One region of the Sphingobium naphthae genome, then DNA from elsewhere that is predicted to be linked to it. Evidence: riboswitches for the same ligand, from Rfam matches in the RefSeq annotation. Region 1 holds a riboswitch; the other holds the start of a gene.

Region 1 (11,602 bases):
AGCGCCGCGCGCATCGGGCCGGCATGAGTCACGACCAGCGTCGGACGCGGCGTCAGTTCGGCGAGCGCCGCGGCGACGCGGGCGGTGAGGCCCGACCATGGCTCTCCGCCCGGCGGCGGGCTGGCGTCGGGATCGGCCCAGAAGCGGTCCAGCGCGGCGGGATCGATATCGGCCGGCGCCTGGCCATCCCACTCGCCGAAATTCAGTTCTCGCCAGCGGGGATCGAGCGTCGGCGTCAGATCATGATCGACGCCGATCGCTTGGGCGGCCGTGCAGCTGCGCTGAAGATGGGACGCGATCAGCTGCTCAATGGCCAGCGCGCGAACCTGGCGAAGGCACTGATCGATCCCTTCCGGCGTCGGCGCCATGTCGGTATGCCCCAGCATCAGGCCCGGGGTGGTCGGCGCGCCGTGGCGCAGCAGATGGAGAGGGAAGGAGTTCATTTCGATGTCGAAACGGATGCTTCCGCGAAGGTCGCCATCCCGTCATGGGCCGCCAGCGCTGCGCGGATGACGCCGGTTGCGACCGCCGCGCCGCTTCCTTCGCCCAGGCGCATGCCCAGCGACAGCAGCGGATCGAGCTTCAGCCGGGCGAGCAGGCGGGCATGGCCGGGTTCGGCCGAGACATGGCCGGCGATGCAATGATCTATGATCCCGGGATAGTGGGCGGCCAGAGGGGCAAGCGCGGCACAGCAGATGAAGCCGTCCAGCACCACCGGTACGCCCAGTTGGCGGGCGCGCAGCACTGCGCCGGCAATGGCCGCGATCTCGCGCCCGCCGACATGGCGCAGCGTCTCGAACGGGGAGAGCGGGGCGTCGCGATGCAGCGCCAGCGCGCGATCGATGACGGCGATCTTGTGGGCAAGCCCGTCGCCATGCACGCCGGTCCCCGGACCTGCCCAGGCGGCCGCGCTTTCGCCGAAGCTGCGCGCGCACAAAGCTGCCGCGGCGGTCGAATTGCCGATCCCCATTTCACCCAGGACAATCAGGTCCAGCCCCGGTTCGATCTGCCCCGCGCCGATATTGAGCGCCGCCAGGCAATCCTCGGCGCTCATCGCCGGCATGACGCTGAAGTCGTCGGTCGGCCGGTCGAGGTCGATCGGCACGACGCGCAGGTCGATCCCGGCCGCGCCGCTCAGCGCGTTGATGGCCGCGCCGCCCGCCTGAAAATTCGCGACCATCTGGGCAGTGACGCTGGCCGGAAAGGCGCTGACGCCCTGGGCGGTGACGCCATGATTGCCGGCGAAGATGATCGCGCGACCCTGGTCAAGGCAAGGTCGCGCACGCCCTTGCCACCCCGCCATGAAGATGGCGATGTCCTCAAGCCGACCGAGCGACCCGGCGGGCTTGGTCAGCTGCGCCTGCCGCGCCGCGGCCGCGTCCTGGGCTGCCCGGTCGGGACCCGGCAGGTCGGACAGGGCGGCGTCGAAGGCAGTGACGGACGGAAAGACGCTGATCATTGGGTGACATATCCCGCCGGAGGGACGCGGACGATGAAACGGCCTTTCACCCCCTGCGGCCAATCGGAAAAGGGCACGCGGCCTTCCGCGCTGGCGGCATGATGCACCGCATAGTCGAGGATCGCACGGGCTGCGGCCTCGTCAGGTTCGAAGCGGCCGAGCACATAGCCGATCTTGCCCGGCGCGCGCAGATGGACGGCGCAGCCTTCTCCGCAGGCGAAGAGGCAGGGCATCGCCTGGACGGCGATGCCCGCATAGGCCGGATCGCTGGCCTGGACCCGCTCCAGCACCGCGATCAGGCGTGCGCCGTCCCGTGGCCCTGTCGGATCCTGCCCCGGGCGGCGGCATGTGCTGCACGCCACCACGGCGGGGCCAGGATCGACCGGGTTCAGCATGTCAGAAACGACCCCTGATGCCCGCATAGATGCTGCGGCCCAATGTGCCGTAGCGATAGGCGGTCATGTAGGATTCGTCGAAGACATTCTCCGCCCGGGCGAACAGGCGCAGGCTGTCGCTCAGGGCATATTCGGCGCGCAGATCGACCAGGGTATAATCGCCCAGACGTGTCGTGTTCGCCGCATTGTCATAGCTCTTGCCCGACCAGCGCACCGCCGACCCCAGGGTCAGGCCGAAATCGAAGTCATAGGAAATCGAGCCATTGGCCATGTGGCGCGGGCGGCGCGGCAGCCAATTGCCTTCCGTCGCGGCACCGGCGGAGCGATCCTCCGCCACTGTCCAGCTATAATTGCCGTCGAGCGTCAGACCGCCGAGCTTTAACGCGGCGTCCGCCTCGATCCCGTGCGCCTCGGCGCGAGCCACGTTCAGATAATAGCCCCAGCGCGGCGTGTCCGTGCCGGGCATCACGCACAAAGGATCGGTGCTGTCGAACGAGCAGCTGTTATAAATGATCTGGCCTGTGGTGGTGCGCTCGAAATAGGTCGCGCCGATCGTGAAGGCCTGACCGAACAACGCCTGCTGGACGCCGGCTTCCCAGCCATGCGCGCGCTCGGGGTCGAGGTTCACATTCCCATATTCGCTGAACAGCTGATAGAGGGATGGCGCCTTGAAGCCCTCGCCATAGCTGGCGCGCAGCGTGGTGCGGCTGGGCAGTTCCCAGATGCCGCCGGCCGAGAAGAGAGTGCGGCCGCCATAGCGATTATGATCGTCGTGGCGCACGCCGCCATTCAGCGTCAGCCCGTCGAGCGGGCGGACAGTCACCTGGCCATAGAGGCTGGTGATTTCGGCCTTGCCGGTGATGAAGTCGGGCAGGGGATCGGCCAGCGATCCCGAGGGCGAGCGGCTCTTGAAGCGCGAACGCTCATTTTCCGCGCCGAAGGTCGCGGAAATCCGATCCGTCAGTTCGAAGATGCCCTGATATTCGAATCGGCGGTTCTTGCCCGCGGCCTCGAAGCTGAGCGGCTGTTCCAGTTCGGGGCTGTAGCTGTCGCGATCGGTGTCGGTGTAATTATACGCGATCCGGTTGCGCAGGCGCCCGTCGAGCAGCGCGAAGTTGAGGCCGGCATAGCCGACAAATTCGCGGTTATGGCTATAGTCCGGCGCGTCGCCGCTGAAGCCGTCGATTTCGACGCGACCCGTGGAATAATAGCCGCGCAGGTCGATGCTGGCGTTGGCGCTCAGCGCCAGTTCGGCGCGACCGGCGACATTGCGGTTGGTATAGCCATCCGCTTCGCCGCCGCCAAAGGCCGGCGCGATGGCGGAAATGCCGTCGGTCGTGAAGGACTGGCCGCCGATGCGCCAGCTGAGCGGACCGGACACGCCGCCCAGCGCGGCGCGGGCGCTGACGGTGTCGCGCGATCCGCCTTCGATGTCGAAGCTTCCCTCCAGCGAGGCGTCCGGCTGGGCGGTGACGATGTTGACGACGCCGCCGATCGCCTGGCTGCCCCAGAGCGTGGACTGCGGACCGCGCAGCAGCTCGATTCGTTCGGCATCGCCGATCAGCAGATTGGCGAAATTATAGCCGCCGCCGGTGGAGGAGGGATCGTTGAGCTTCACCCCGTCGATGACGACGACGGTCTGGTCCGTTTCCGCGCCGCGAATGCGCAGCGACGTCGCCGTGCCATAGCCGCCGTTGCGTGAAATGCTGATGCCGGGCGTGCGGAGCAGCAATTCGGTCACGCCGATGTCCTGCGCGCGATCGATGGCCGCCTTGTCCAGAACGGTGATGGATGCGGGAATTTGCTCCAGCGGCGTCGGTGCGCGCGTGGCGGTGACGATGATGCCGCTTTGGGCGTCGGACTCGGGCGGTTCCTGCGCAAGCGCGGGGAAGGACAGGCACAGTGCGATGAGCGCGGTGGAATTTCTGAGCAACAGGCTCGACATGGTAACCCCTTATGACTTGTGCCGCGCGCACGCGGACGATGCCGGCCGGAAGGCACGCGACATCGCCCGCGCAAAGCGCGGCGCTCCCTGTCGTCATGCGGGTTTACCCCCGTCCGCCCGGCTCACCCTGTCCGCGCGAAAGACGACGGCGACAGGCAGGTCTCCTGGCTTGCGGATCAGCGCCGGTCGGCCGCCTTCTCGGGACGAGTCCCAATGGCATAGGGCCGATGGCTCACCGCATACAGTTGCAGGGGCAGCCGGGTTGTACCCGTTCCCATCTTCATCCCCGTCTCCGGGGAACCTGTCGCGTCGCGGCCGTTACATCGAATGTCATGGGGCGGTCAATCACGCCCGGGCGATTTGTGCCGGCCCGTCTGGGAGCCCTTCGCGGCGGCCGCGAAGGGCTTGCGCGTGTCAGTCGTTCATGAAGCTGGTCGTCGTCATGTGATAGATGGTGGCCACCGGCGCGCCGCGCAGCGTCAGGCTGCCGGTCTCTTCCTGAGTCGCGCTGAGGATGTAGCGGCCCTTGGCGTTGATCGGCAGCACCACGCGGCCCTGTGCATCGGTGGTGAAGCTCTTCGACCATTTGTCGGGTGAAATGGCCAGGATTTTGGCAGCGGGCACCGGCTTGCCATCGCGGATCAGGGTGAAGCTGTCCGCACCTGGCGCGGTGGGCACGATTTCGAGCGGCAGCACCGCCTTCGTGTCGGCACGCCCCGCGCGGGCATAGTAGATGACGCCCTGCTTCTTGCCGTCTTCACCCCAGGGTTCGAACACGCTGTCATCCGTCACGCGAACGTCCCCGGCGGGCGCAGCGACCTCGATATAGCCGGCCTTGCGGACCTGGGCTGCCTGCGCGGCGGGGACCAGCCTGGGCGATTTCAGCTTCTCGAACTCCGGGTCGCCGCCTTCGGGCAGGGTGTCGCCGGGCTCACCCAGATAGATGCGGGCGGGGCCGGCGCCGTCGCGCTCGACCCAGATTTCATGCGCCTGAGCAGTGGCGGTCAGGCCGAAGAGCGCCAGCAGCGCGAGCGGGAATGTCTTCATCTTCTCTCTCCTCATCATCGCTCAGAAGCGGAAGCCGATCGTGCCCATCACGTTGCGCGGCGCGCCGATGAAGCAGTCGCCGCGGGCCAGGCAGGACGCATAATATTGATTGTTGAGCAGGTTGGTCGCATTGAGCGCGAAACGCCAGCTGTTCCAGTTGATTTCGGCCAGCGCATCGACGGTCGTGCGCGACGGCGTGACGATCGACCAGACCGAACTGGTCGACACGCTCTTGCCACTATAGACGACGCCGCCGCCCAGGCGGAGCTGCGCCTCGTCCGCAAGACCGAAAGTCTTGGTCGACCACAGCGATGCCGTGTGACGAGGCATGTAATCGAGGTTCGTGTTCGTTTCCGACTTGAGCTTGGTATAGCCGTAATTGGCCAGCAGTTCGACGTTGCCGGGGAGGGTGTGGTTGGCCTCGATCTCGAAACCCTTGGTGTTGAGTTCGCCCGATTGCGTCGTGCCGCCCGCGGCGAGATAGAGGATGCGGTTGCGCTCCTTGATCTTGAAGGCGGTCGCCGTGATGAGCGTGTGAGCACCCAGCTGCCATTTCACGCCTGCTTCATATTGCGTGCCGGTCTGGGGGGTATAGGGATCGCCGAAGCTGCCATCGCCATTGTCGATGCGGCCGGCCACCGGGAGGAAGCTTTCCGTGTAGCTGAAGAAGGGTGAGAGCCCGGCGCCGATTTCTCCAATGATGCCCGCGCGGAACGTCGTCGCATGATCCTTCTGACCGGAAGATCCGGTCACCCGGTCGCGACGGGCGCCGAGCACGATGGAGACGCGGTCGTAGAAGCGGACCTGATCCTGGACATAGATGCCGAGCTGCTTCTGGCTCTCGGTCGTGAAGGCGCCGGTCGGATCATAGGTCGCCAGGGCATCATAATCTATGTCGTACAGATCGACGATCTCACGTCCGCCGTCATAGCGCTTGGCGACCTTGTTCCAGCTATAGTCGATGCCGACCAGAAGCTTGTGCTCGATATTCGCGCCCGTATTGAACGTGAACAGCAGATTGTTGTCGGTCGAAAAGACGTTCATCCGGGCGTCGCTGGCATCCGCAGTCAGGCCGATGGTGCGGCCGTCCGTGCCATAGACGGAGAAGGGGTCCTGCGGATTGGTATAGCTGTCCGCATAATGGGTATTATATTCCAGGTCGCTGTCGATGTACCGGGCCTTGAGGCTCAGCCGGACGGCATCGGAAAAATTATGGGTGATCGAACCGCCACCCTGCAGGGAACGCCCCGCATAACGGTCCCACCCGGCCTTGCCGACGAAGGTGTAGCGATCCAGTTGCTCGCCGGCGACGGTATTGGGCTTGAAGGTGCCCACAATGGGCAGGAACTGCGAGGTCGAACCGGTATCATCCTCCTGATAGAGGCCGGTCAGCGTGACGTCGGTATCGGGGGTCGGTTGCCAGCGGATCGAAGGCGCCAGCATCACCCGGTCATCGGGGACATGGTCGATGAAGGTGTCGGCATCACGAGCGCGGCCGACGAGGCGCACGGCGAGATTGTCCGCCAGTGCGACATTGACGTCGCCAAGCACTTCCTTGCGGTCATAGCTGCCATAGACGAGGTTGACTTCACCCCGCGTGGTGAAGTCGGGCGTCTTGCTAACGAGGTTGACGAGGCCGCCGATGGAGCCTTGGCCGAACAGAACGGACGCGGGGCCGCGCAGGATTTCGACGCGGGAGAAATTATAAGGGTCGGATGTGATGGACGCGTAGTAGGAGAAGATATCGCGCATGCCGTCGCGGAACTGCAAGGCGTCGAGGCCGCGCACGTTGAAGCCATCGACCCGCGTGTCCCGACCATAGGGATTGGCAAGCACGCCAGCGGCATATTTGACTGTGTCGCTGATGCTGATGGCGCCTTGCGAAAGATAGCGCTCGGCACTGATGACGGTGATCGGCTGGGGCGTCTCGATGATCGGCGTTTCGGTCTTCGTGCCGGCATATTGCGTGGCGGTGACCAGGATGACGTCGCTATCATCCATCGAGCCGACCGGCGGCGCCTCCTCCGCGGCCCAGGCTGGCGCTGCAAGCGCTCCCAAGGCGACCGTCGCGAGCGCAGACAAACGGTGAAAACGCATATATTCCCCTGTTCTGTGATTTGCCGGCGCGATACAGCTAATGAGATTGTAATTCAATAGCGGGAGAAGGCAGGGCCTTTGAGAGGCTTCTGGGCTCATAGGGGCCAGCCGCCCGCGCTGGAACCTACCATATAGTATCGGGACGAGGCCCGGCTTTCAGACGAAGCGGGGCGCTCAGGCGCGGGCGGCGAGCGCGATCATGGCGTCGACGTCACAGTGGCTTTCCAGCAAGGCGGCGATCTCGTCCAGCGCCTCTTCGACCGTCCGGTCATAATCCGCCCTAGCCGATACGCCCCCGATCTGTCGCAACAAGGCTTCGCGCAGGGGCGTGCTGGCGAGCAGCCCATGCACATAGCTGCCCATCACGCGCCCATCACGGCTGATCGCGCCATCGGGACGGTCGCCGATTCTGGCGCCGATCCTGGCGAACGGGCAAGTGCAATCCGGTCCGTCGGTGCGGCCCATATGCATTTCATAGCCCGTGAAATCGGCGGCCAGCGCGTGGCCCCGCACCTGCTCCAAAGTCTTCGCGCCCGCCAGCACGGTATCGACGTCGAGCAGCCCAAGCCCGTCGATCGCGCCGGGCGGCCCTTCTACCCCTTCAGGATCGCAAATGGTGCGGCCGAGCATCTGATAGCCGCCGCACAGCCCCAGCACAGCGCCGCCGCGCCGGTGGTGCGCGCGGATGTCGATGTCCCACCCCTGATCCTGCATTGCCCGCATGTCGGCGATCGTCGCCTTTGACCCCGGCAGAACGACCAGCGCGGCGTCGCCGGGAATGGGCTGGCCGGGTCCGATCATCCGCAGATCGACTGTGGGTTCGAGCTTCAGCGGATCGAGATCGTCGAAATTGGAGATACGCGGCAGCACCGGGCAGGCGATGACGAGCGGGGCGTCAGCGGAAGGAGCGCGGCGTTCCAGCACTACGGCGTCCTCGCTGGGCAGGCGCGCTGCGGCACCGAGCCAGGGCACGACTCCGAAGCCGCGCCAGCCCGACAGCTGCTCGATCTGGCGATAGCCGTCCGCGAACAGGGCCGGATCGCCGCGGAACTTGTTGATGAGGAAACCGCGGATCATTGCCGCATCCTGCGGATCGATGACGGTGCGGGTGCCGACCACCGCGGCGATGACGCCGCCCCGGTCGATGTCGCCGACCAGGATGACGGGGACGTTTGCCGCGCGCGCGAAGCCCATATTGGCGATGTCGCCGGCGCGCAGGTTGATTTCCGCCGGGGAGCCAGCGCCTTCCACCACCACGATGTCGCATTGGCCGCTCAAGCGATCATAGCTGTCCAGCACGGCGTCGAGCAACTGGCCGCGCGCGGCGCGGAAATTGCCCGACCCCAGCGTACCGCGCACCTGGCCATGGACGATGAGCTGCGACGTGCGATCGGCCTGGGGCTTGAGCAGTACCGGGTTCATGTCGGTATGCGGCGCCACGCCGCAAGCGATCGCCTGCAGCGCCTGGGCCCGGCCGATCTCTCCGCCATCGGCGGTGACGGCCGCATTGTTCGACATATTCTGCGGCTTGAAGGGGCGGACCCGATAGCCTCGCCGCGTCAGGGCGCGGCACAGGCCCGCGACCAGAACCGACTTGCCGACGTCCGAGCCGGTTCCCTGAAGCATGATGGCGCCCATGGGGTTCTCTTGCCTCGCCGCCGGGGCAAGGGCAAGGGCGGGGGTAAGGACGGGGCAGGCGCGGCCGATCAGGCGCCGCGCTGATATTCCAGCGCGTCGATGATCTTGCCGCCCGCCATGAAGACCGCGCCCGAACAGGCGAGGGCGAGCAACTGGCCGCCGACGCCGGGATATTGGTGCATATAGACGACGCCGCGCTCGGTCGCGCCCAGGGCAAGCGCGTAGATGACCAGAAAACCCTCAAACTTGGTCTTGATCGTGAAGAGGCCCTTGATCCGTTTCATCATCGTCCCTTCGGGTTGCCGCCCCCGTCAGGGAAGTAGATCGCCCGAAAGCTGAAGATGGTCAACAAGCGTTAACCATGATTGCTCGATCCGCGCGATCAGCCTGGTGTCGCCCAGATCGTCGGGCGCGATCTCTTCTGGCCAATAGCGGGCGACGATGCCGGCGATGTCGTCCAGCTTGCGCTCGTCGAGCAGGAAGCGGGGGTCGATCGTGGCCGGATCAGCGACGACGCGCAGGCGCAGGCAGGCGGGGCCGCCGCCATTGGCCATGGATTGGCGCACATCGACCGGGATAAGGCGGCGGATCGGGCCATTGCCCCCCACCATCTGCTGCAGCCACGTCCAGACCGCCGGCGTGTCCTGCGCTTCGGTCGGCAGCACCAGCGCCATGACGCCGTCGGGCAGGGTGACGAGCTGCGCGTTGAAGAGGTAGCTGCGGATGGCGTCGGCGAGGCTGACGGCGCTCGCGGGCACCTCTACAATCTCCACGCAGGGGAGCGCCGCGCGCAGGGCGGTGTAGAAGCCTTCCTTGTCGGCAAAGGCCAGTTCGTGCATGAAGAGCACCCGCTCATTGGCGACGGCGACCACATCATTGTGAAAGGCGCCGGCGGCGATCGCTTCTTCCGATTGCTGGACGAAGAGGCAGCGGGTCGGGTCCAGACCATGCAGCCGCGCTACCGCCTTGCTCGCTTCGACATGCTGGCGCGCGGGGAAGGGCCCGCCCGACTGGCCGTAGACGAAGATTTCGACGCCCGGCAGGTCGTGCCGTTCGCTTAGGCGCATATGATTGGCCGCGCCTTCATCGCCAAAGGGCGGCGGCACGGGATCATGCACGGCAAAAGCGCGCGCGTCGGAGAAGGCGAGGCGCAGCTGGGCCAGCGTCTGGGGCCATTCATGGCTGCGATGCGGCATGGTGACGAGGTTGGCGACGGTCAGATGCGTGCGGCCGTCCCGTGTATCGGCGCCGGGCGATACCGTCGCGGCATTGGCCGCCCACATGGAGGAAGCCGACATGGCGGCGGCGCGGATATGCGGCTCTGCCTGGGCGACATCGGTGCCCAGGCGCGCGAGCCATTGGGCGTCGGGGCGCCATTGCGGGAGGAACAGCCCCTGCCGCAGGCCCAACTGGATGTTGCCGCGCATCTTTTCCAGCCCCTGCAGCGCGGCGGCGCGCGGTTGCGACACGGCGCCGGCGTTGCGCGCGGAGGCGAGATTGCCGAGGCTGAGGCCGGCATAATTGTGGCTGGGGCCGATCAGCCCGTCGAAATTGATTTCGGTGATGGTCATGCGCGTCCCGCCATGGTGAAGTCGTCGCCGATCGTCAGGCCGATGCGCGCGGCGCTGTCGGCATCGAGCGAGATGGCGCCATCCGCGCTTTCCAGGATCAGGCCCCAGGTGCAGCGATAATCCGCCAGCTGACCGCAGGCGACCAGCATCTTCTGCCCGCCGCTGTCATGGGTGGCGGCCAGCGTCACGTCGCGCGCGGCGGCGATCGTCTTCAACTGGTCGATCTGCCCGATCATCGTCGGGCCGCCGTCGAAAATATCGACATAGCCGGCATTTTCGAACCCTTCGGTTTCCAGCATGCGCATCGCCGCACGGCCATTGGGATGAGGCAGGCCGATGACGGCACGCGCGCTGTCGGTCAGCATCGCGGTATAGATCGGCGTCTTGGGCATCAGGTCGGCGATGAACTGGTTGCCGTTGACCGCGTTGAACTCGTCGGCCTCCTGAAAGCTCATGCCGAAGAAACGGCCGGCGAGGCCGTCCCAGAAGGGCGATCCGCCCGCTTCGTCGATGACGCCGCGCAGTTCCGCGATCACCCGGTCGCCAAAGCGCGCGCGATGATTGCGGATATAGAGATAGCGGCTGCGCGCCAGCAACAGGCCAAGCCCTTCGGCGCGCTCGCGCGGGTGCAGGAAGAGGCCGCCCACTTCCACCGACCCCTCCAGATCGGTGGTGAGCGAGAGCATCTGCGCGCGAAAAGTGCGGCCGAGTTCGCGGCTATGCTGGGTCAGCACGCCCAGGCGATAGGAATAGAAGGGCCAGTTCTGGCCGACGGTCGAGAAAATCTGGCAGGTGCCGCGCACTTGCCCGGTGTCGACATTTTCCAGCACCATGACGATGAGTTCGTCTTCGATGCCGTCGCTGGTGCGCGAGAGCGCCTGTTCGGTCCGTTCCAGCTTGGCCGCGAGGGAGGCGCGGTCGGGCGGCAGGTTGGTGAAGCCCCCGCCGGTGAGCTTCGCCATTTCATAAAGCGTCTGCAAATCGTCCGCGCGCGCTATGCGCATGATGAAGCTCAAGCGGTCATCCTCTCTCTTGTCCCGGTTGAAACTGGCCCTGGGCGATGCGCCAGAGGGCAAGAGCCGACAGCCGCGCGCGTTCGGCCAGACTGTCGGTCAGCAGAAATTCGGCGTCGCTGTGGATGCTGCCGCCGCGCACCCCCATGGTGTCGACCACGGGCACGCCGCAGGCGGCGATATTGTTGCCGTCGCATACGCCGCCCGTGTCGCGCCAGCCGACGGGAAGGCCCAGATCCGCGCCGCACTGGCGCACGAGGCCGAACAGGCGCTCGGCCTTCGCATCCATGGGCTTTGGCGGACGGCCGAAACTCCCGTGCAGATGCAGGCTGACGTCATGATCGCGCGCGACATCGGCCATGGCGCCGTCGATCAGAGCGCGCGCGGCCTGCTCGTCCGCGGGCGTGCGCGGGCGAAAGTTGACGCGCAGCACGGCA
Region 2 (11,602 bases), on a different replicon from region 1:
TTCATCATCCGCGATGCCTCCGGCAAGGCGACCCGGATGATCGGCGCGATGCTCGACCTCACCGAACGGCGGGAGCGCGAACTGGCGCTTACCGCCAGCAATGAACGGTTCGAGGCCGCCGTCGCGGCGATCGACGGCTATCTGTGGACCAACAGCGCGGACGGGGAAATGCGCGGCCACCAGCCAGGCTGGGCCGCGCTTACCGGTCAGAGCGAGAAGGAATATCAGGGCTATGGCTGGGCGAACGCCGTCCATCCCGACGATGCCCAGCCCACGATCGATGCCTGGAACGAAGCCGTGGCGCAGCGTCACATGTTCATATTCGAACATCGCCTGCGCTGCGCGGACGGGCAGTGGCGCCGCTTCTTCATTCGCGCCGTGCCCATGTTCGACGCCGACGGACGCCTGCGCGAATGGGTCGGCATCCACACCGACGTGACGCTGCAGCGCGAACAGGAGGAGGCGCTGGCCGCCAACGAGATGCGGCTGCGCTTCCTGGACGATCTCAGCCGCGAAATCGCCGACGCCAATGACGCGGACGCCGTGATGGCGATCACCACCCGCATGGTGGCGACGCATCTTGGCCTGTCCAATTGCGCCTATGCCGACATGGATGAGGATCAGGACGGCTTCACCATCCGGGGCGACTGGGCGGCGCCCGGTTCGCCCTCGATCATCGGGCATTACCACCTGCGGGATTTCGGGGCGCTCGCGCTGGAGCGGCTGCACGCAGGCCTGCCGCTCATCATCAACGACAATGCGCGCGATCTGCCACCGCATGAGGCCAAGACCTTTCAGGACATCGGCATCGCCGCGACCATCTGCATGCCGCTGATCAAGGGCAGCCGCCTGACCGCGCTGATGGCCATCCACGACCATGAACCGCATGACTGGACCGCGTCCGAACTGCGGCTGATCGCCTCGGTCGCCGAACGGTCCTGGGCGCATATCGAGCGTGTCCGCACCACGGCGGCGCTCGCCGAACTCAACGCCAGCCTGGAAGAGCGGGTCGAGGAGCGTTCGCGCCAGCTGCTCGCCGCCGAGGAGGCACTGCGCCAGGCGCAGAAAATGGAGGCGGTGGGCCAGTTGACCGGCGGCATAGCGCACGACTTCAACAATATGCTGACCGGCGTGATCGGGTCGCTTGACCTGCTGCAACGCCATCTGGCGACCGGGCGCGCCGATCGCGTCGCGCGCTATATAGACACCGCCATGACCTCCGCCCAGCGCGCCGCGGCGCTGACCCAGCGCCTGCTCGCCTTCTCGCGCCGACAGTCGCTCGATGTGACGGCGGTCGACGTCAGCGGTCTGGTCGCCGGCATGGAGGACATGCTGCGGCGGACGCTGGACGAGAATATCCGGCTCGACGTGCGCCTGGCCGACGACACCTGGCTGGTCAGGACCGATCATAATCAGCTCGAAAGCGCCTTGCTCAACCTTGCCATCAATGCGCGCGACGCCATGCCCCATGGTGGAACGCTCACCATAGAGGCGCGCAACAGTCCGCTGGACGCCGCGCAGGTCGATGGCGTGGACGGGTTGCAGGCCGGCGACTTCGTCGAGATCTGCGTGTCGGACACCGGCACGGGCATGAGCGAGGATGTGCTCGCCAAGGCGTTCGACCCCTTCTTTACCACCAAGCCGATTGGCGCGGGCACCGGTCTTGGCCTGTCGATGGTCTATGGCTTTGCCCGGCAATCGGGCGGCCATGTCCGCATCGTTTCCGTGCCCGAACAGGGCACGACGATCCGGCTGTTGCTGCCGCGCCATGTCGGCGAGCAGGAAGAGGCGGGCGCGGCCGGGATCGAGGTGCGCGTCGCCGAACCGGGCGAGTGCGTCCTGCTGGTCGAGGATGATCCGTCCGTCCGGCTGCTGGTCTGCGATGTCCTCAACGACCTGGGCTATGAAGTATGGCAGGCGCCCGACGGCCAGGCCGCGATCGCGCTGGCGCAGACCATGCGCCGCATCGACCTGCTGATCAGCGACGTGGGCCTGCCGGGGATGAACGGACGCCAGCTTGCCGACATATTGCGCGGCGACCGACCGGACCTTCGCATCCTCTTCATCACCGGCTATGCTGAGCGCGCCGCGATCCGCGGGGAGTTTCTGGGTCAGGGTATGGAAATGATTGCCAAGCCCTTCGCCATGGATGTCCTCTCGGCCAAGATACGCGAGATGATCGAGACGCTCGCGCCGGCGCCCTGATCGCCGGTGAACATACCGGTGAACATAAGGCGGCATTTCAGGGTTAAGCTGGAATGTCGGCTTTTTCCTCTCCCGAACCCTATATTCTCTGGCTGACCGGCGCGGGCGTGCTGATCACGCTGGTGGCGTGGCTGCCGCTGGCGCTGAAGCGCCTGCCGCTCTCGCTGCCGATCATCTGCATGGCGGCCGGGGCCGCCATCTTCCTCATCCCGGCCGTCAGCTTTCGCCCCTTGCCCATGATCCTGCCGGACATTGCCGAACGGCTGACCGAATTCGTCGTCATCATCGCGCTGATGGGCGCGGGGCTGAAGCTCGATCGCCTCTTCAGCTGGCGCAGGTGGAACGTCACCTGGCGGCTGCTGGGCATCACCATGCCGCTGTCGATCGCCGCGATCATGCTGATCGGCGTCACTCTGCTCGGCCTGCCCTGGCCGGTCGCGCTGCTGCTGGGCGCCTGCCTTGCGCCCACCGACCCGGTGCTGGCCGCCGACGTGCAGGTCGGCCCGCCCAAAAGCGGCGAGGAGGACGAGGTGCGGTTCGGCCTCACGTCCGAAGCCGGGCTCAATGACGGGCTTGCCTTCCCCTTCGTCAATCTGGCGATCGCGCTGGCCGCTGCGTCGAGCGCGTCCGAGTCCTGGCTGCAGCAATGGCTGCTCCATGATGTGCTGTGGGAAGTGTCGGTCGGCCTGCTGGGCGGCTGGGCCGTGGGCTGGCTGTTCGGCTGGCTGACCTTCCATGTCCCGGCCCGCAGCCGGCTGGTTCAGACCGGCGACGGGCTGATCGCGATCGCGGCTACCCTGATCTCTTACGGCGTCGCAGAGATGCTCGACAGCTATGGGTTCCTGGCGGTGTTCGTCACCGCCCTGACGCTGCGCCGGTCGCACCGCGATCATGAGTTTCAGCGCGACATGCATGCCCTTACCGAACAGGTGGAGCGGCTGGCGATGATGGTGCTGCTGATCCTGTTCGGCGGCGCGCTGGTCAGCGGACTGCTGGCGCCGCTGGTCTGGCAGGATCTGGTCGCCGCCATCGCGATCATCCTTATCGTGCGACCGGCCGCGGGACTGATCGGCCTCATCGGCATGCCGGCCGAGCGCAGCGAGAAGATGACGCTCGCCTTCTTCGGCATCCGCGGCGTCGGGTCCTTCTACTATCTCGCTTATGCACTCAACCATGGCGATTTCGGATCGGGCGAGCGGCTCTGGGCGATCATTGGCCTGGTGGTGCTTCTGTCCATCCTGCTCCACGGCCTCAGCGTCACGCCGGTCATGCGCGCCATGGACCGGCAGCAGGGTCGAGACCCCGACCAACCGGACCCGGGACGGGCGAATGACGACGTCGCCAAATGAGCAAAGCCGCCGGAAAACAGCTTAACCTGCGTTTCAATACGTGGGACGCCGGGGAACGGCGCGCAGAACAGGGGGTTACAGGCGGCAGGAGACGATCATGAAAATCGATTTTGGCGCTTATGATGGCGCGACCGCTGCACCCTTTGCGTTTGAAGACAGGTCCTTCCAGCTGTCGAGCGAAACCGACCGGCTGACGGATGTTCTGCTATGCCCGCCCCATTATCTAGCGCCCGTGCCCTGCTGCGCCGTGACGCGGCAGAATCTCGCGCAGGGGCTGGTGACGCAAGTGGATGAAGCGCAGCGGCAGCATGGCGTGCTGGTGCAGTTGCTCCAGTCGCAGGGCGTGCGTTGCCACATGTTGACGCCCGATCCCGACCTTGCCGACATGTGTTTCACCCGCGATGTCGGCGTCTCGACGCCCTGGGGCATGGTGGCGCTCAATCCAGCCATGCCGCACCGCCAGGCGGAGGTCGACCGCTTGACCAATGCCTATCGCGACTGGCGCGTGCCGGTGCGGCGGATCACGAGCGGCACGATCGAAGGCGGCGATGTCTGCGTTGCCCGCGAAGGCTTGCTGATCCTGGGCATGTCGGGCGAGCGCAGCTCGGCCGCTGGCGTCGAGGAATTCTCCGCCCCCTTCCGCGCGGCCGGCTGGGACGTGCTTATCTGCCCTTTCCATTCCGACCATCTGCATCTCGACACGATCTTCTGCATGGTGGACCGGCATCAGGCGATTGGCTGCGCCGACCTGCTGGACCCCGGTTTCGTCCGGGCGCTGAGCGTGCATGGCGTGTCGCTCATCCCCCTTCCCGAAACGGTCGCGCCGTCGCTGGGATGCAATATCCTGTCCTTGGGCGACCGGCGGATCGTCACCAGCACCGATGCTATCGTCCCGCCCCTGCTTCGCCAGGCGGGCTATCGCGTCATGGAAGTCGATATCTCGCAGTTCACCGCCTGTGGCGGGGGCGTCCACTGCCTGACGCAGCCGCTCCGCCGCGTGCCCACAGGGGAGTGAGCGGGTCGGCGGCTGCGACCAAAATGCGTCGCCTGCAAAAATGCTCACGCAAGCTTCGGGAACGTTCCGCACGCACGCCCGTTTGACAAGAACGAATTAGGAACAAATGGAGCATCTTCACCATGGCCGACGAATTGCATAATCCCAAGCTCGATGCGCATCCCGGCTCCAATACGGAGAAGGATCCGGAAAGCTGGGTATCGGGCGACGATCCGATGACCGGCGCACAAGCCTCCTACCTCACCACCCTGTGCGAAGAGGCCGGCGTCGATGCGCCCGCCGAAGGACTGAGCAAGGCGGAGGCGTCGAAAGAGATCGACGCGCTGAAAGCGCAACTCGGCCGCGAGTGAGCGCCTTGCACCCTGACTGATGCATGAACAAGCTGACGCTGAAATCTGGTTCAGCGGAGCGGTCCCTTCGCAGCTCGCCACATTGCATTGTTCCGATGATGGACACGCATGTCGCTGGTTACTGTAGGATTTGCAACGGGCACCGCCTTCTTGGTCGGTCTTATCGCGACCTCGCACATGCTCTCGCAGCTTTTGATCCTCCCCATCGACATGCGCCATTCTTGACGACCGGACCAATCCTTGCGATCTGCCGATGGTCGAGGTTCCTCATCTCAGCTTTGGGGTGGGGCTAAGACGGGAAGCCGGTGGCGCTCGCAAGGGCGGAATCCGGCGCTGCCCCCGCAACTGTATGCGGCGAGCGGCGGCCCCTGGATGCGCCACTGGCGGTCTGCCCCGAGCGATTGGGCATGGCGCTGGGAAGGCCGGGACCGACGTGTCGACCCGTGAGCCAGGAGACCTGCCTCCGACGCGATAACGACCACCGGCGGGGTGTCCGGTCTGGCCGCTGCTGTGCGAGGGCCAGTCGGGCCCTGGCATGTTTGCGCCTGGACTGCGTCCTCCCGCACATATTGCGAGAGCCATGACTATCCACATCCCCCAGGCGCCCGCCGCCGCCCTGCAAGTGATCGATATGGTCTTCCCCGGGAATACCAATCACCATGGCACGCTGTTCGGAGGCGTGGCGCTAGCCCATATGGACAAGATCGCGTTTATCGCGGCCGCGCGCCATGGTCGCGCACCATTCGTCACCGCCTCGTCGGAAAAGATCGATTTCGCCGCGCCCGCTCATAGAGGCGAGATGATCGAGGCGACCGCCCGTATCATCCGCGTCGGGCGCAGGTCGCTCGATGTCGAGGTCGAATTGATCGCGGAGGGCACGGTGAACGCCGAGAGGCGCCTCTGCACGCGCGGGCGCTTCACGCTCGTGGCGGTGAAGGGACCGGACACGCGCTTGCCCTTGCCGCCGCTCAAGGACGCCGCACCGACAGACGATGGCCGGCTCCATATGGTCGACATGGTCTTCCCGGGCGAAACGAACCATTATGGCACCCTCTATGGCGGCGACGCGCTGAAGATGATGGGCAAGGCAGCCTTCATCGCAGCGACGCGCTGCAGTCGCGCCGTGATCGTCATGGCGGCGTCCCATCGCATTGATTTCGTCTCTCCCGTTCATGAGGGCGAGATGATCGAACTCATCTCCCAGGTACGGGAGATCGGTCGTAGTTCCATCCTGACAGAAGTTGAGCTTTGGGCCGAAAATCTGCTGGATGGCGCGCGGCGCCACGCCGCGACGGCCACCTTCACAATGGTGTCGGTGGACGATGAAGGACGCGCCAAGCCGATCGATCGCGACAGGACAGTCCAACGTCTGTTCACCCAGGGGCTATGATGTGGAGGCAGACATAGCGACCCAGGCTCAGCCTATGCTTCGCCGCCGTGCGATAAGCGCGCCGTGTGGCTGCAATAGTCCTTCCATCGAGCACGCACATCGGAGCGATATAAAGATTTCTTTATATACGCCTTGACGAGCGTCTTGAAAATCGCGATGAAGAAGATGTCGAGGTTCCCTGTTTCCGTTCATGATGATGGCGGGCGACAGGGCTAAGACGGGAAGCCGGTGGCGCTTGCGAGAGCGGAATCCGGCGCTGCCCCCGCAACTGTAAGCGGCGAGCGGCGGCCCCATGACGTGTCACTGACGCCAGTTCCGAGCGATCGGCAGTGGCGGCGGGAAGGCCGGGGCTGGCGTGATGACCCGTGAGCCAGGAGACCTGCCTCCGACGCGATAACTTTCCTCGGACGGGGGTTCCTCCGGTGGATCGCGCTTGACGCAGGGCTCGTGGCTTTCGGCCGCACGAGCTATCTCTCGCGCGCTCTTCCTTGGCCTCCTGCCCGGCACATGCAGGTAGGATACCGATCATGACCGACAGCAGCTTTACCTTCTCGATCAAGACCATTGCCTTCGATGAGAATTACCGGCCGGCTGACACGACGCGGATCACGACCAATTTCGCCAATCTAGCCAGGGGCGACAGCCGCCAGGAGAATTTGCGCAACACCCTGCGGATGATCGATAATCGTTTCAACTCCCTGGCCCATTGGGACAATCCTCAGGGTGATCGCTATTCGGTGGAACTGACGATCATCTCTGTCGAAATGCAGGTCGACGCCGATCGCGGCTCCGAAGCATTTCCCCTGATCGAAATCCTCCAGACCAGCATCCTCGACCGAAAAACCAATGAGCGCATCCCCGGCGTTGTCGGAAACAACTTCTCATCCTATGTGCGCGATTACGATTTCAGCGTGGTCCTGCCCCACCACAGGAAAACGCACCCGGGTTCCGAGGCTCCGCAGGACTTTGGCGACCTGCATGGCAAATTGTTCAGGCATTTCCTGAATTCGGATGCCTACAGGGACCATTCCAGCAAGTCCCCCGTCATCTGCCTGAGCGTATCGAGCAGCAAGACCTATCATCGCACAACCAATGTCCACCCGGTCCTGGGCAACGTCGGTCTTTGTCGAAGACGCGAAATTTCTGCGCGCGCAGACCGACCAGCCGATCAAGTGGACCCTGCCGGGGCCGATGACGATGATCGATACGCTCTACGATGCCCATTATCGGAGCCGCGAAAAGCTGGCCTGGGAATTTGCCAGGATCCTGGGCGAGGAAGCCAGGGAACTGGAGGCTGCGGGTGTCGACATCATTCAGTTCGACGAACCGGCCTTCAATGTCTTCTTCGAGGAGGCGAACGACTGGGGCATCGCCACACTGGAAAAGGCTGCCGAAGGGCTGACGTGCGAGACCGCGGTCCATATCTGCTACGGCTACGGCATCAAGGCCAACACTGACTGGAAGAAGACGCTGGGGTCGGAATGGCGGCAATATGAGGAAACCTTTCCCAATCTGCAGAAATCCAGCATCGATATTATCTCGCTGGAATGCCACCACTCCCACGTCCCGATGGAGCTGATCGAACTGGTCCGCGGAAAGAAGGTGATGGTGGGGGCGATCGATGTGGCGAGCGATAGGATCGAGACGCCGGAGGATGTTGCCGAAACGCTGCGCAAGGCGCTTGCGTTCGTGGACGCCGACAAGCTCTATCCGTCGACCAATTGCGGCATGGCCCCCCTCTCCCGGGGCATTGCGCGGGGCAAGCTGAACGCTCTGGGCGCCGGCGCCGAGATCGTCCGGCAGGAACTCTCGGCCGCCTGACAAGCCGGCAAGGTCAGCGCACATGTTTGGCGATCAGGAGGATCGGCGCGACGATCCTCCTGACCGTAGCGGCTCGCCCCCTGTCTCTGACCAAAACCGGAAGGTCAGCCTTTGCAGCGATCCTTGCCACCCGCACAACGGAAAAATATCCGAGTCATGGGCGGTCGCGATCATTGCCATACTCACTCACCCATCGTTTCGAGGCTGGGGCTGGGGAGAATGGGCGGTATTTTTCGTCGGGTCGTGCGGGGCATCTGCAGTTCGACATTGGCGGCTATGTGGCGGCGCGCCTGGCGGCGGCGGGGGTGGCGCGGGTGGAGATGCTGGACGAGGACACCTATGCGCAGCCCGATCGCTTCTTCAGCTATCGCCGTTCCTGTCATCTGGGCGAGCCGGGCTATGGCCGGCAGATGTCGATGATCGGGGTGCCCGCGTGAGGGCGCAGAGTGGCGGGTGCGAAAGACGCGCCTGGTTGCTGAAGGTCGGTCTGTGTGGATAACTCGCCCGATGGGGACGACATATGTGCCGCAGCTCTTGAGGTTTTTCGCGTGGGGCGATGACGCTACGACGCCCAGTCCTTTGGGCTGTTGGCCTGTGGCTATGTGCTGCTTGGGGGATTTGGTTGCGGGAGCAGGATTTGAACCTGCGACCTTCAGGTTATGAGCCTGACGAGCTACCGGGCTGCTCCATCCCGCGCCGTGGTATATCCGGTCCTCAGTCGCCGGCGGATGCATCCATGTTTTTGGGCGCATCCTTGGGCTGTCCTCCCCGGCTGATGCCGGGTCCGGGCGGCCATTTGGCCTTGCGGGCCTTGCGGCCCGTTGGCGTTTTGCCCGGGAGGGGTGTGAATGGGTTTATTGTCAAAAGCGCGAGCTTCAATGCCTGGCGACGCCCTACTCTTCCGGGGCTTGAGCCACAGTACCATCGGCGCAGTCAGGTTTCACGGCCGAGTTCGGGATGGGATCGGGTGGGTCACTGACGCTATGGTCACCAAGCAATGGAGCTGGCGCTTTTGGGTTTAATCGATGCCCGTGCGGACTTTATCTTGATATCTGGCTGCTTTCACGACCGCCATCTGGCGACAGATCAGAGCTGTCGTTGATGGTGGGGCCCTTAAGCGCGAACAGAGCAATTAGGATCGGTTAGCTCCACGCATTACTGCGCTTCCACATCCGACCTATCAACGTGATGGTCTATCACGGCTCGATGAAATCTTATCTTGAGGGAGGCTTCCCGCTTAGATGCTTTCAGCGGTTATCCCGTCCATGCATAGCTACCCTGCTGCGCCCTTGGCAGGACGACAGGTACACCAGAGGCATGTTCAACCCGGTCCTCTCGTACTAGGGTCAACTCCTCTCAAATTTCGACGCCCACGGCAGATAGGGACCAAACTGTCTCGCGACGTTCTGAACCCAGCTCACGTACCACTTTAATTGGCGAACAGCCAAACCCTTGGGACCTGCTCCAGCCCCAGGATGTGATGAGCCGACATCGAGGTGCCAAACGATTCCGTCGATATGAGCTCTTGGGAATCATCAGCCTGTTATCCCCGGCGTACCTTTTATCCGTTGAGCGATGGCCCTTCCACGAGGGACCACCGGATCACTATGACCGACTTTCGTCTCTGCTCGACTTGTCAGTCTCGCAGTCAGGCGGGCTTATGCCATTGCACTCTAACAGACGGTTTCCAACCGTCCTGAGCCCACCATCGCGCGCCTCCGTTACTCTTTAGGAGGCGACCGCCCCAGTCAAACTACCCGCCACAGAGGGTCCCTGCACCGGATGACGGTGCGAGGTTAGACATCAGAAAACAACAGGGTGGTATTTCACCTATGGCTCCACGACAACTGGCGTCATCGCTTCAAAGCCTCCCACCTATGCTACACAGTTCTTTCCTAATGCCACTCTGAAGCTGCAGTAAAGGTGCACGGGGTCTTTCCGTCTAACCGCGGGTACTCCGCATCTTCACGGAGAATTCAATTTCGCTGAGCATATCCTGGAGACAGTGGGGAAGTCGTTACGCCATTCGTGCAGGTCGGAACTTACCCGACAAGGAATTTCGCTACCTTAGGACCGTTATAGTTACGGCCGCCGTTTACCTGGGCTTCAATTCAGAGCTTGCACTCCTCCTCTTAACCTTCAGGCACCGGGCAGGCGTCAGGCCCTATACGTCGTCTTGAAGCCGACTTAGCAGAGCCCTGTGTTTTTGCTAAACAGTCGCTACCCCCTGGCCTGTGCCCCCCACAAGTGCTTGCGCATATGTGGGGCCTCCTTCTTCCGAAGGTACGGAGGCAATTTGCCGAGTTCCTTCAGGATACTTCTCTCAAACGCCTTGGTATACTCTACCATTCCACCTGTGTCGGTTTAGGGTACGGTCTATACGGTGGGGCTATTTCCTGGGACAACTTCCCTGCCCGGACCAATCCAATAAGGCCGAACAAGTTACGCCATCCGTCACACACCACCAGGCCCACGAATATTAACGTGGTTCCCATCGACTACCCCCTTCGGGCTCGTCTTAGGGGCCGGCTTACCCTGCTCAGATTAGCTTTAAGCAGGAACCCTTGGAATTTCGGCGAGAGGGCATCTCACCCTCTTAATCGCTACTCATGTCTGCATTCGCACTTCCGATACCTCCACGGTCGGTTACCCTCCCGCTTCAACGGCCTACGGAACGCTCCGCTACCGCTCAGTCCAAAGGACTGAACCCTAAGCTTCGGTGCACGTCTTGAGCCCCGTTACATCTTCGCCGCAGGATCTCTTGTTTAGACCAGTGAGCTGTTACGCTTTCTTTAAAGGATGGCTGCTTCTAAGCCAACCTCCTGGTTGTTTTGGAAATCCCACATGCTTTCCCACTTAGACGTGACTTGGGGACCTTAGCTGTAGGTTAGGGCTGTTTCCCTTTTGACGACGGACCTTAGCACCCGCCGTCTGTCTGCCGGACTAGACTCGTTGGTATTCGGAGTTTGGTTAGAATTGGTAGATCTCGCGACCCCCGCATCCATCCAGTGCTCTACCCCCAACGGCAATCATCCGACGCTCTACCTCAATAGATTTCGCGGAGAACCAGCTATTTCCCGGCTTGATTGGCCTTTCACCCCTAAACACAACTCATCCGATAATTTTTCAACATTAAACGGTTCGGCCCTCCAGTGCGTGTTACCGCACCTTCAGCCTGGTCATGCCTAGATCGCCGGGTTTCGGGTCTAATGCATCGAACTCATGGTCGCCCTGTTCAGACTCGCTTTCGCTGCGCCTACACCTAACGGCTTAAGCTTGCTCGATACACTAAGTCACAGACCCATTATGCAAGAGGTACGCTGTCAGGCTTCAAGAGCCCTCCAACTGCTTGTAGGCATCCGGTTTCAGGTACTGTTTCACTCCCCTCATCGGGGTGCTTTTCACCTTTCCCTCACGGTACTGGTTCGCTATCGGTCATGTACGAGTATTTAGGCTTGGAGGGTGGTCCCCC

What was found. Region 1 has a riboswitch for cobalamin ahead of ACGGKE_RS05295 (TonB-dependent receptor plug domain-containing protein). Riboswitches for the same ligand answer to the same signal wherever they lie in the genome.
Region 2: another riboswitch for cobalamin. It lies ahead of ACGGKE_RS16165 (putative oxygenase MesX); the one in region 1 lies ahead of ACGGKE_RS05295 (TonB-dependent receptor plug domain-containing protein).

The regions. Positions count from the first base shown of each region.
Region 1 is NZ_CP171454.1:1,080,278-1,091,879, reverse strand. Features, by position in the region: gene ACGGKE_RS05310 (histidine phosphatase family protein) at 1-443, opposite strand, end outside; gene cobT (nicotinate-nucleotide--dimethylbenzimidazole phosphoribosyltransferase) at 440-1,459, opposite strand; gene ACGGKE_RS05300 (DUF1636 domain-containing protein) at 1,456-1,854, opposite strand; gene ACGGKE_RS05295 (TonB-dependent receptor plug domain-containing protein) at 1,856-3,799, opposite strand; cobalamin riboswitch at 3,936-4,119, opposite strand; gene ACGGKE_RS05290 (DUF4198 domain-containing protein) at 4,214-4,846, opposite strand; gene ACGGKE_RS05285 (TonB-dependent siderophore receptor) at 4,868-6,943, opposite strand; gene ACGGKE_RS05280 (cobyric acid synthase) at 7,118-8,581, opposite strand; gene ACGGKE_RS05275 (hypothetical protein) at 8,650-8,865, opposite strand; gene ACGGKE_RS05270 (N-succinylarginine dihydrolase) at 8,893-10,152, opposite strand; gene ACGGKE_RS05265 (arginine N-succinyltransferase) at 10,149-11,168, opposite strand; gene ACGGKE_RS05260 (hydrolase) at 11,173-11,602, opposite strand, start outside.
Region 2 is NZ_CP171455.1:228,182-239,783, forward strand. Features, by position in the region: gene ACGGKE_RS16140 (PAS domain-containing protein) at 1-2,205, shown strand, start outside; gene ACGGKE_RS16145 (cation:proton antiporter) at 2,259-3,554, shown strand; gene ACGGKE_RS16150 (dimethylarginine dimethylaminohydrolase family protein) at 3,652-4,569, shown strand; gene ACGGKE_RS16155 (DUF3072 domain-containing protein) at 4,692-4,919, shown strand; cobalamin riboswitch at 5,163-5,399, shown strand; gene ACGGKE_RS16160 (acyl-CoA thioesterase) at 5,500-6,309, shown strand; cobalamin riboswitch at 6,464-6,711, shown strand; partial or broken gene ACGGKE_RS16165 (putative oxygenase MesX) at 6,837-7,421, shown strand; partial or broken gene ACGGKE_RS16170 (methionine synthase) at 7,426-8,130, shown strand; partial or broken gene ACGGKE_RS16175 (laccase domain-containing protein) at 8,280-8,567, shown strand; tRNA gene ACGGKE_RS16180 (tRNA-Met) at 8,750-8,826, opposite strand; rRNA gene rrf (5S ribosomal RNA) at 9,011-9,125, opposite strand; rRNA gene ACGGKE_RS16190 (23S ribosomal RNA) at 9,244-11,602, opposite strand, start outside.